Linked DNA regions of Desulfomonile tiedjei DSM 6799. The protein of the gene in region 1 interacts with the protein of each later gene in a pairwise test. Links are inferred from orthologs where the notes say so. Each region holds a gene or a part of one and is shown in the gene's direction. Other genes may lie near its edges. The genes, in order: dnaE, rplL and dnaX.

The links.
Region 2: the proteins of dnaE (region 1) and rplL interact in binary tests that used the Escherichia coli proteins (3 or more experiments, as listed by UniProt). The link is inferred for Desulfomonile tiedjei DSM 6799 from one-to-one orthologs.
Region 3: the proteins of dnaE (region 1) and dnaX interact in binary tests that used the Escherichia coli proteins (3 or more experiments, as listed by UniProt). The link is inferred for Desulfomonile tiedjei DSM 6799 from one-to-one orthologs.

What each region holds. Positions count from the first base shown.
Region 1 is NC_018025.1:1,408,074-1,412,204, forward strand. What follows is about bases 38-4,012. They hold dnaE (DNA polymerase III subunit alpha), read left to right. Parts: upstream 38-353; coding sequence 354-3,812; downstream 3,813-4,012. UniProt on the Escherichia coli protein: DNA polymerase III is a complex, multichain enzyme responsible for most of the replicative synthesis in bacteria. This DNA polymerase also exhibits 3' to 5' exonuclease activity. The alpha chain is the DNA polymerase catalytic subunit.
Region 2 is NC_018025.1:6,057,266-6,060,098, forward strand. Bases 157-2,833 are described here. They hold rplL (50S ribosomal protein L7/L12), read left to right. Parts: upstream 157-1,140; coding sequence 1,141-1,527; downstream 1,528-2,833. Other genes in these bases: rplA (50S ribosomal protein L1), read left to right, coding at 157-352; rplJ (50S ribosomal protein L10), read left to right, coding at 548-1,078; rpoB (DNA-directed RNA polymerase subunit beta), read left to right, coding at 1,650-2,833. Outside these bases: more of rplA, read left to right, coding at 1-156. UniProt on the Escherichia coli protein: The binding site for several of the GTPase factors involved in protein synthesis (IF-2, EF-Tu, EF-G and RF3). Is thus essential for accurate translation.
Region 3 is NC_018025.1:5,157,806-5,160,898, forward strand. What follows is about bases 51-2,987. They hold dnaX (DNA polymerase III subunit gamma/tau), read left to right. Parts: upstream 51-617; coding sequence 618-2,357; downstream 2,358-2,987. Other genes in these bases: DESTI_RS22075 (hypothetical protein), read left to right, coding at 2,456-2,782; DESTI_RS29280 (DUF2231 domain-containing protein), read left to right, coding at 2,902-2,987. In the rest of the region: DESTI_RS22065 (Spy/CpxP family protein refolding chaperone), read right to left, coding at 1-17; more of DESTI_RS29280, read left to right, coding at 2,988-3,093. UniProt on the Escherichia coli protein: Part of the beta sliding clamp loading complex, which hydrolyzes ATP to load the beta clamp onto primed DNA to form the DNA replication pre-initiation complex.

The sequences.
Region 1 (4,131 bases):
ATCCGGTCCCGGCATGTCTCCGAAGCGAAGTCAGCCACGCCAAGACGTGGCGTTCGTAGCGAAGGAGATTTGCCGGGACCGGCAAATAACAGGTTTCTCAATATTCCCTTTGTGAAAGCACATTGGTAATAGACGGCTTTGCGTCGTCCGGAGCGAAAGATAGCTCCAGCCACCCAGATTACGAAAAGAAAAGCGAATTAGTGTGAGTTCCCACGAAGAAACCATAGGAAAATTTCCTTGCACCGGGTGTAGATCCCGAATCCACATGCCATCTCTTGCGCCTCATGTTTAACAATGATATGTTTGAGAACCTAAAGAAAAAGATAAATAATAACAATAATTAAGGAGTTCTGATGCCCACCTCGGATTTCGTCCATCTGCACCTTCACACCCAATACTCTTTGCTGGACGGGGCAATTCGCATTCCGGATCTGATAGCGGCGGCAAAGGAATACAAAATGCCCGCGCTTGCGGTGACGGATCATGGAAACCTCTTCGGTGCAATGGAGTTTTACTCTCAGGTGAAATCCAATGGTATCAAGCCGATCATTGGTTGCGAGCTGTACATTGCTCCGGAGTCCCGCTTCGATCACAACGCGAAAGCGGGGCAGGTAGCCTACTATCATCTGATTCTGCTTTGCGAAAACGAGAAGGGGTACAGGAATCTCTGCAAGCTCGTGACGAAAGCCTATCAGGAAGGCTTCTATTACAAGCCCAGAATTGACAAAGAATTGCTGCAACAGCATAGCGAAGGGCTTATCTGCCTGAGTTCCTGTTTGTCCGGTGAAGTGCCGTCCCTGTTGCTTGCGGGAGACGAAAACGACGCCCTGAAATCAGCGGAGTGGTTCCGTGAACTCTTCGGAAAGGAACGCTACTATCTGGAACTTCAGGAAAACGGGATGGATGAGCAACGCAAAGTCAACAAGGGGCTCATAGAACTTGCTGCAAAATTGGACGTTGACCTCGTTGCAACCAATGACTGCCATTATCTCCATAGAGAGGATCACAGAGCACACGAGATTCTTCTCTGCATTCAGACCGGCAAGAAGATGGAAGATACGGACCGAATGAGCTTTAGTTCGGACCAGTTCTTCTTCAAATCTCCGGAACAGATGTATCACCATTTTCGCCATATTCCTGAGGCAATCAAGAATACTCGAGTCATTGCAGATAAATGCAACCTTGTCCTGGAATTCGGCAAAATACACATGCCGCGATTCGACCCGGGAGAAGGTAAATCACTCAGAGACCTCTTCGCGGAACAAGCCCAGGCGGGATTCAAAGAAAAAACGGCTCGTTTGATCGAACAGGGTGCAATGGATGATGCGCTTTACAAACGGTATCACGACCAGATCGAGTATGAAATCCGCATGATCCAGGATATGGGTTTCTCAGGCTATTTTCTCATCGTGGCAGATTTTATCGGTTTCGCAAAGAAGAACAGAATTCCCGTAGGACCCGGTCGCGGCTCGGCTGCGGGATCTCTTGCCGCGTACTGTCTCGGCATTACCGATATTGACCCCATTCGCTACAATCTCCTGTTCGAGCGCTTTCTCAATCCGGAACGCAAGAGCATGCCTGATATCGACGTGGATTTCTGCATGGAAGGTCGCGACCGTGTCATCGAGTATGTTTCCACACGATACGGCAAGGACAATGTTGCTCAGATCATCACTTTCGGGAGAATGCAGGCGAAAGCCGTGGTGAGAGATGTGGCCAGGGTTCTAGGATTTCCGTACGCTGTGGCGGATCAGATTTCCAAATTGATACCTGAAGCCCTGAAGATGACACTGGACAAGGCTTTGAAAGAAGAGCCTCGTCTCAAAGAAATGATGAAGCGTCCTGAAGTGGCAGATCTCATCAACACGGCCCGATCCCTGGAAGGATTGACTCGCCATGCGTCAACACATGCCGCAGGGATCGTGATCTCGGACAAGCCGCTGGTGGAGCACCTGCCGCTGTACATTGGAAACAACGGTGAGACGATCACTCAGTTCGACATGACGTGGGTGGAAAAGATAGGATTGGTGAAATTTGATTTTCTCGGGCTCAAAACGCTTACCGTAATCGATCAGGCACTGAAACTCATTGAATCCGGCCGGGAAACGATTCTCGATCTTACAGCCATTCAGCTTGACGACCCGGAGACGTTTAGCATGCTCGCAAAGGGCGATACCCTGGGAATTTTCCAGCTTGAATCGTCCGGAATGCGGGACGTGCTGACAAAATTCAAACCATCGGTGTTCGAGGATCTCATCGCCATTCTCGCGCTCTACAGACCGGGACCGCTGGAATCGGGAATGGTGGACGACTTCATCAATCGTAAGCACGGTCGAACCTCCATTGAATACCCGCTGCCCGAGCTGGAACCGATTCTCAAAGAGACGTACGGCGTTATCGTGTACCAGGAACAGGTCATGAACATATCGAAAGTTCTGGCTGATTATTCCCTCGGTGAGGCCGACCTGCTCAGACGTGCCATGGGAAAAAAGAAACCCGAGGAAATGGCCGAGCAGAAGATCCGATTTGAGAAGGGCGCCGCGAAAAACAAAATCGATCCGGAACGTGCGGCATTCATATTCGAGCTTATGGAGAAGTTCGCAGGCTATGGATTCAATAAATCGCATTCCGCTGCATATGCGATGGTCACCTATCAGACGGCTTACCTGAAGGCCCATTTTCCGGCTGAATTCATGGCTGCTCAACTGAGTTGCGAGACCGGCAATACCGACAAGATCACGATGTACATCTCCGAGTGTGCAAACATGGGGATTGAAGTATTGCCTCCTCATGTGAACGAATCGCTTCAGACGTTTAGCGTGTCAGGCGGAAAAATACGATTTGGGCTCAGTGCGGTAAAGAATGTAGGGGAATCGGCGGTGGTGTCCATTCTGGAATCTCGGTCCGAAGACGGGCCCTTCTGCTCGTTGTACGACTTCTGCCGCAGAGTGGATCTCCGACGCACAAACAAGAAGGTGATCGAGAGCCTGATCAAATGCGGCGCAATGGACGGTCTGGGGCATTCACGAAGGTCCATGGCCGAACAACTTGATACTGTGATCGAGGAAGCCTCCAGTTTTCAGAAAGAGAAGACCAACGGACAATTCAATCTATTTGCGGGTGAATGCGAGGTTGCTGCACCTGCCGCGAGTTCGTCCGTGCAAGATATGGAAGAATGGGACGATTTGTATAAACTCCAGTTGGAAAAAGAGTTGATGGGGTTTTATGTCACAGGCCATCCATTAATGAATTTCATGGATATTATCGAAAAGTACTGTAACGCCTCGTCCCAGACGCTCGCTGCCACTGAACCGCAATCTCTCGTCCGAATGGCTGGCATGGTTAAAAAGATCAAAGAAATCCAGACGAAAAAAGGCGACCGCATGGCGTTCGTATCTCTGGAAGATCTCACGGGTATTACCGAGGTAACCGTCTTTGCGGATTTGTACAAGCTAACCAGAGATTTGCTGCAATCGAGCGAGCCGCTCATGGTGTCGGGTGTAAGAGAAGGCGACAAGGAATCACCCAAAATGCTGGCTCACGAAATCTACCCCCTGGATGAGGCTCCTCGTCGCATGAGCAAAGGTATACGGATACGGATAACTGCATTAGGAGCCGATCCGCGTCACGTTCCCCAATTAAAGAAGATTTTCTCGAAGCACAGAGGACGGGTTCCCGTAAAAGTCTCCGTATCCATACCCAACAGATCTGAAATACTTATTTCACTCCCAGCCGTGGAATGCGATCCATCGGAAGAATTCATAACGGAAATCAAAGATGTCCTGGGCTATCCGGCGGTTACTTTGGAGTAAGGTTCATACGCACAGGGCTGAGATGGATTTCCGGAAATGGTCGTGACGTCCCTGTCCCTGAATCGAGCCCGAAACAGATTGGTAGGGACACTCCTCGTGGGCATATGCGCTAACTTTAGGGTCGAAGTTGCTTAAATGGACACCTTCTGGTGTCAAGAAGGCCGTCAATGTCCCCCTTTTGTAAAGGGGGATTCAGGGGGATTTCAGGGGTTTAGTTCAGAATCCCCCCTGGCCCCCCTTTATAAAAGGGGGGGAACATTCTGATAAGTTAACGTCTGTGTCCCTCGTTGGTGCCCGAAATAACTGAGTAAACGATTCC
Region 2 (2,833 bases), 4.6 Mb from region 1 along the record:
CGATATGATGGGCGTGGTCGGTAAGCTCGGAAAAATTCTCGGTCCCAGAGGCATGATGCCGAACCCGAAGGTGGGGACCGTAACCTTTGATGTGGGTCGTGCAGTAACGGAATTGAAGGGCGGCAAAGTCGAATTCCGTGTAGAAAAAGCCGGTATTGTCCATGTCCCCGTTGGACGGGTTTCCTTCGGAAAGGACAAGTTGGCGGAAAATCTCAGGACCCTCATGGAAAGTATCGTTCGTCTGAAACCCTCTACGTCCAAGGGGGTCTATCTAAAGGGAATGTCTATTTCAACGACCATGGGACCAGGCGTGAAAATAGATCCTCAAGAAGTACGAAATCTCGTTAAGTAGATACTTGTATTAGGAGTACTGGATAGCAGATTTCAACAGTTTTCCGTTTTCAAGGCCAAGTCGGAGACAGCGGGCGTGCGCTAGCACTTAATCAAGAGCCAGCCTAGACGGAGGCCAGAAAGGGGTGCAAGAAGATTTCCACCCGATTCGCCTCGATTCGCTGTTTCCCTCCGACCAAAAGGGGGAAATCCTAGTTTGAAAAGAGAAGAAAAAGAAAAACAGGTAGCTTGGCTCCGTGAGGAATTACAGGAAGCAAAAGCTCTTTTCCTCACGAATTATCAGGGCCTGAGTGTTTCAGAGATGAATTCGCTCAGGAGTGAGCTGAGAAGTAAGGGGATCAAGTTCAAGGTTTTGAAGAATACCCTGACACGCCGTGCGTATCAGGATACGGAGATATCCGCTGTCGGCCCGGATCTCGCGGGTCCCCGCGCTGCCGCGTGGACGAACACGGAAGATGCCGTTCCGGCTATGGCAAAAGTGCTTTTCGATTTTGCCAAAACCCATCAGAACCTACAACTGGTCCGTGGTGTGCTCAAGGGAAAGTTGGTTCAACCTTCCGAAATTGAGACACTTTCCAAGCTTCCTTCCAGGGAGGAACTTGTGGGTCGCTTATTGGGACAGATGATGGCTCCTGTGAGTTCTTTTGTCAATGTCCTTGCGGCGGTCCCCAGATCTTTTCTCAATGTGCTGAAAGCCATTGAAGAACAGAAAGCGTCCTCATCGTAGTCCGCAGAAGGCGGAGCGATGGGGTTCCCGGTATTTTAGAAGAGCGAATCGAGGAGGATATTATGGCGGAAATCAGTAAAGACGACGTAAAGGCTTATATTCGCAACATGTCGGTGTTGGAGTTGAGCCAACTCGTCAAAGAGCTGGAAGAAGAGTTCGGGGTTTCTGCGGCGGCGCCCATGGCTGTAGCAGCAGTTGGTGCTGTGGCCGGTGGAGAAGCAGCCCCGGTGGAGGAAAAAACCGAATTCGACGTGATCCTGAAGGATTTCGGCGACAAGAAGATCCAGGTTATCAAAGTTGTACGTTCATTGACCGATCTGGGTCTCAAAGAAGCCAAGGATCTGGTGGAAGGCGTTCCGAAACCGGTGAAAGAAGGGGTCTCTAAGGAAGATGCCGAGAAGGCCAAGGCAGCCCTGGAAGAATCAGGCGCCACTGTGGAGATCGTTTAACTATTTCACCTGCTAGGTTTCAGAATTGGGCAGAGCATAGTACGTCGTACTGTGCTCTGCCTGAACTCGCGAACACCTCTCCTCACATCCTCCTTTAAGGTCACCACAATCAGAGGGAGAACATGAGTCCTTTTTCCGTGCATTCACAGAGGCTCAGGAAGAATTTTGCACGTATACCGCAGATTGCCGGCATACCCAATTTAATCGAGATTCAGAAGCAGTCCTACGATCGGTTCCTGCAAGCTGATGTCCCGCCCGAGGCGCGTGAAGATATCGGTCTTCAAGGAGTGTTCCGGTCGGTGTTTCCTATTAAGGATTTTTCGGATACGGCATCTCTGGAATTCATCAAATACACCCTGGGTGAAGAAAAATACAACGTAGAAGAATGCCTTCAGAAAGGCGTTACCTACGCGGTTCCTTTAAAAATTACGGTTCAATTGATTGTATGGGACGTAGATCCGGACACCAATTCTCGAACGATCAGAGACGTCAAAGAACAGGAAGTCTATTTCGGTGAAATTCCGATCATGACCGAAAACGGTACGTTCATCATTAACGGGACCGAACGGGTCATCGTATCGCAGTTGCATCGGTCTCCAGGCATATTTTTCGATCATGACAAAGGTAAAACACACGCAAGCGGTAAGTTGCTTTACTCTTCGCGGATAATTCCTTTGCGAGGCTCCTGGATCGATTTCGAATTCGATCCGAAGGACAGACTGTATGTCCGCATAGATCGAAGGCGCAAGCTGCCTGTTACCGTGTTTCTCAAGGCACTGGGATATTCCAGTGAAGAGATATTGAATTATTTCTACAACAAGCAGACGATTCTCATCACGCCTGACGGATTGCGGCGAAAAGTCGACCTGAAGCTGCTTGTGGGCACTTCGGCTCCTTCCGATATTTATGTGGAAGGATCGGAAGACGTCCTGGTACGCAAAAACAAGAAAATAACCCGTGCGGCTCTCAAAAGGCTCGCCCAGCGCCCTATCGCTCCGCTTACGATGAAAGTGGAGGATCTTGCGGGCAAAGTCCTGGCCCACGACATTATAGACGAAGCCACAGGTGAAGTCGTAGCGCCGTGCAACAAGGAAATCGCCCTGGATGAGGCTGAACAATTCGTTCAGGATCTTACTGCACGGGGCATTACGAGCTTCGACGCTCTCTTTATAGAAGAGCGTATCGTTTCTTCTTCTTTGAGAGACACGTTGCTGGAAGACAAGATTGACGACCGGCCGAACAGGGTTATCGAAGACTATCGAAAGCAACGTCCGGACGAAGAAACGAGCAATGAAACACTTAACGC
Region 3 (3,093 bases), 3.7 Mb from region 1 along the record:
ACCTTCACGATTTTCATAATCGCCTCCTCATGGTTTATTACTTGTGTTGACTGAGAAGAAGGATTCGCGTTAAATGGTTTGATGAAAAAGATTCACGTTGAATTGCGGACTACGGAGTGAAGCACCTGTTCAGACGCGTCGATGAAGAGATCGCGATTTGTCGGCACTTCCACTGTACCCTGGAATGGCCTGAAATGTGTGCCGAATCTATGGTTGAATTTTGTTATCCGGGGAACTGTCCGGAAAAAAAACGGACAGATACAATATGTATTGTGTGAACCCCTTCACAGTGCAGGGGAATGGGTACAACAGGATCTTAATATCAGGTTTCGGCACTAAGGATTGTCAATCGTTCCGGACTCCACGCGGGAAGAATACCGGATTGTTCTTGCCTGGATCTTGACGAGCGCGGAAATAATCTGGTACACTCGCTGAGTTTTGCCGATCCTTCCCGAACGCGCCGGTGAAGCGGCCATAGCCGGTGGTCGGAGAGGGCGGTCTGGAGTTACTGAACCCGTCAGGTCCGGAAGGAAGCAGCGGAAGTAATCTCGGGGACCGGCCCTCAATCCCGATCACCGGCCGTGGTCGTTTCTCACGGCATCGGATGCCTCGCACAAATGCCATCATATCTGGTTCTCGCAAGAAAGTACAGACCCTCCACATTCTCCGAAGTAGTCGGACAAGGCCATGTGGTTCAGACTCTCTCGAATTCCATCATTTCGGGTCGGGTAGCGCATGCCTTCTTATTCTGCGGTGTACGCGGCGTCGGCAAAACCACGGTTGCACGCATTCTGGCCAAATCGCTCAATTGTTCGGGCCGCGACGCAGCCGATCCGAATCCCTGCAATTCATGCACGAGCTGCAAAGAGATAAGCTCGGGGACCTCCGTCGATGTTCAGGAGATTGACGGCGCATCCAATACGTCGGTGGAAAATATCCGTGAGATCAATGAGAACATAAAGTACCCGCCTGTAGCTTCCCGGTACAAGATCATCATCATCGATGAAGTCCACATGATCTCGATCAATGCATTCAACGCGTTGCTCAAGACACTTGAAGAACCGCCGTCACACGTGAAATTTATCTTCGCCACTACAGAATCCCACAAGGTTCCGCCCACGATAAACTCCCGGTGCCAGCGGTTTAATTTTCGGACTATTTCGGTCAAAGAAATTGCCGACGGAATGGAAAAAATCCTGGTGCAGGAGGGGATTCAGGCCGAAGAGGAAGCGCTCATCCTGCTCGCACGGGAGGCGGGCGGTTCGTTCAGGGATGGATTGAGTCTCTTGGATCAGATTATCGCATTCTCGTCTCAGCGGATAACTGTCCAGGACGTGACGCAAATCCTCGGAATTGTCGGGAAAGACTGTTTCGGCAGACTCGTCACTGCTGTGCTGGACAGGGATCCTGCAGAGTCCTTGAAGATCGTTCACGAACTCTTTCAGCAAGGATTCGATCCGGAACAAATCGTGATGGATTTGATCCAGTATGTCCGCAATCTCATTGTAGCTCGGAGTATTCCCCGGAATGCTCGAACAGAAGGTTTGATTGAAGCGCCGCCTTCCGAGATTCAAGACATGGAGGACATTTCCGGACGCTCTTCACCCCAGGAACTCCAAAACCTATTCAGCATTCTTCTGAAGAGTGAAGGAGAAATCAGGCGTTCCGGAAATCCCTGGGTGACCATGGAGATGACCATCCTCAAGATGGCGTATGCGCCTGAACTCACCGATCTCGCAGAGATCATCCGCCGCATTGATAAGGGTCTTCCGGCAAGTCCGAAACCCAGACCTTCGTCGGAGCCCCCTCCAAAATCGAAGAAGGCTGAAACGAGCACTTTGCGGCCTGTGGCTGCAGTACCCGATACTCGACCGGATCCTCCGGAAGATATTCCCCCGGAGACGTTCACCATCACTCAGATCATGCCGCTTCCGTCCGGAAGTCCGGATGAGGTATGGGCAGATCTCAAGGATCGGTTCAGGTCTGAAAACGAATCCATTTTGCCGTCCGTAATGGATCACGGGAATCTGCTTTTGTTCGGTCCTACAGAAGTTGAAATCGGTTTCACCAAAAAGATTCATAAAGAAAGCTTCGAGTCCAGGTTGGCTAAGAAGCCGGAACTTGGCACCTTGCTGCAGGATTTCTTCGGAGGAGCGCACATCAAAATTTTGACGTTGGCGGCTCCCACCTCCCTGGACACCAAAGATCCCTATGCAGGGCCTTCGGATGGAGAAAGCGACTTCAACCGCGCTCTGAAAACGGAAGCAGTCGAGAATCCTATAACGAAAGCCATTCTCTCGGAATTCGACGGAAGCTTTGTAGAGGATATCAAGATCTTAGCGTTGCCTAAGATGTGATTGGGTCAGGGGGATCTTGAAATTCAAGGAGATCCCTTCTTGACAGAGGTGACTCAAATTTCTAACCTGCTAGTACGATCTAATGAGGAGATGTTATTATGGCTGGATGTAAAAGCTGCTCAGGACGTTCGCACCTTGCCGGGCCCAGACAACCCCGAGCCGTGGAAAAACTTGGTAACTGCGAATTATCGAGCAATCCGAGGTATCCTCGCATTTTCGTTGGAAAACAAGCTATCTATTCTGACGAAAACACTCAGTTGATAGTCACCGTGATATCCGATGAATCTGATGAGAAGCAGGACAAGTTCACCCTGAAACTGACGACCATCTTGAAAGACCTTCTCGAGAACTATTCCGACGGTGACCAGTTCCAGATCGATCAGATTGCCGGCGAACATCGCTGGAAATTGCACGCACTCATTTAGTTGGAATTCACTTCCTTATAGAGTTGATTGTACACGGTCGGGTGAGTCGCCTCACTCTGACCGTGCAGCAAAACAAAACCGTCTGCAAGTTTTGAATGTGATCTTTTTCGGGGGCTGCCGTGGATAGACAGTTTGACCGAGAGGGGCTTGCCAAGAACGATGGCCGTGAAAACAGACCCGCTTTTGTCGCAGTCAACGGCACGGTGTATGATGTGTCCGCAAGCAAGCGGTGGGCTGGTGGAAATCATATGAAACGCCATCAGGCGGGAACCGATCTAAGTATGGATATAATCTCCGCTCCCCATGGGTTG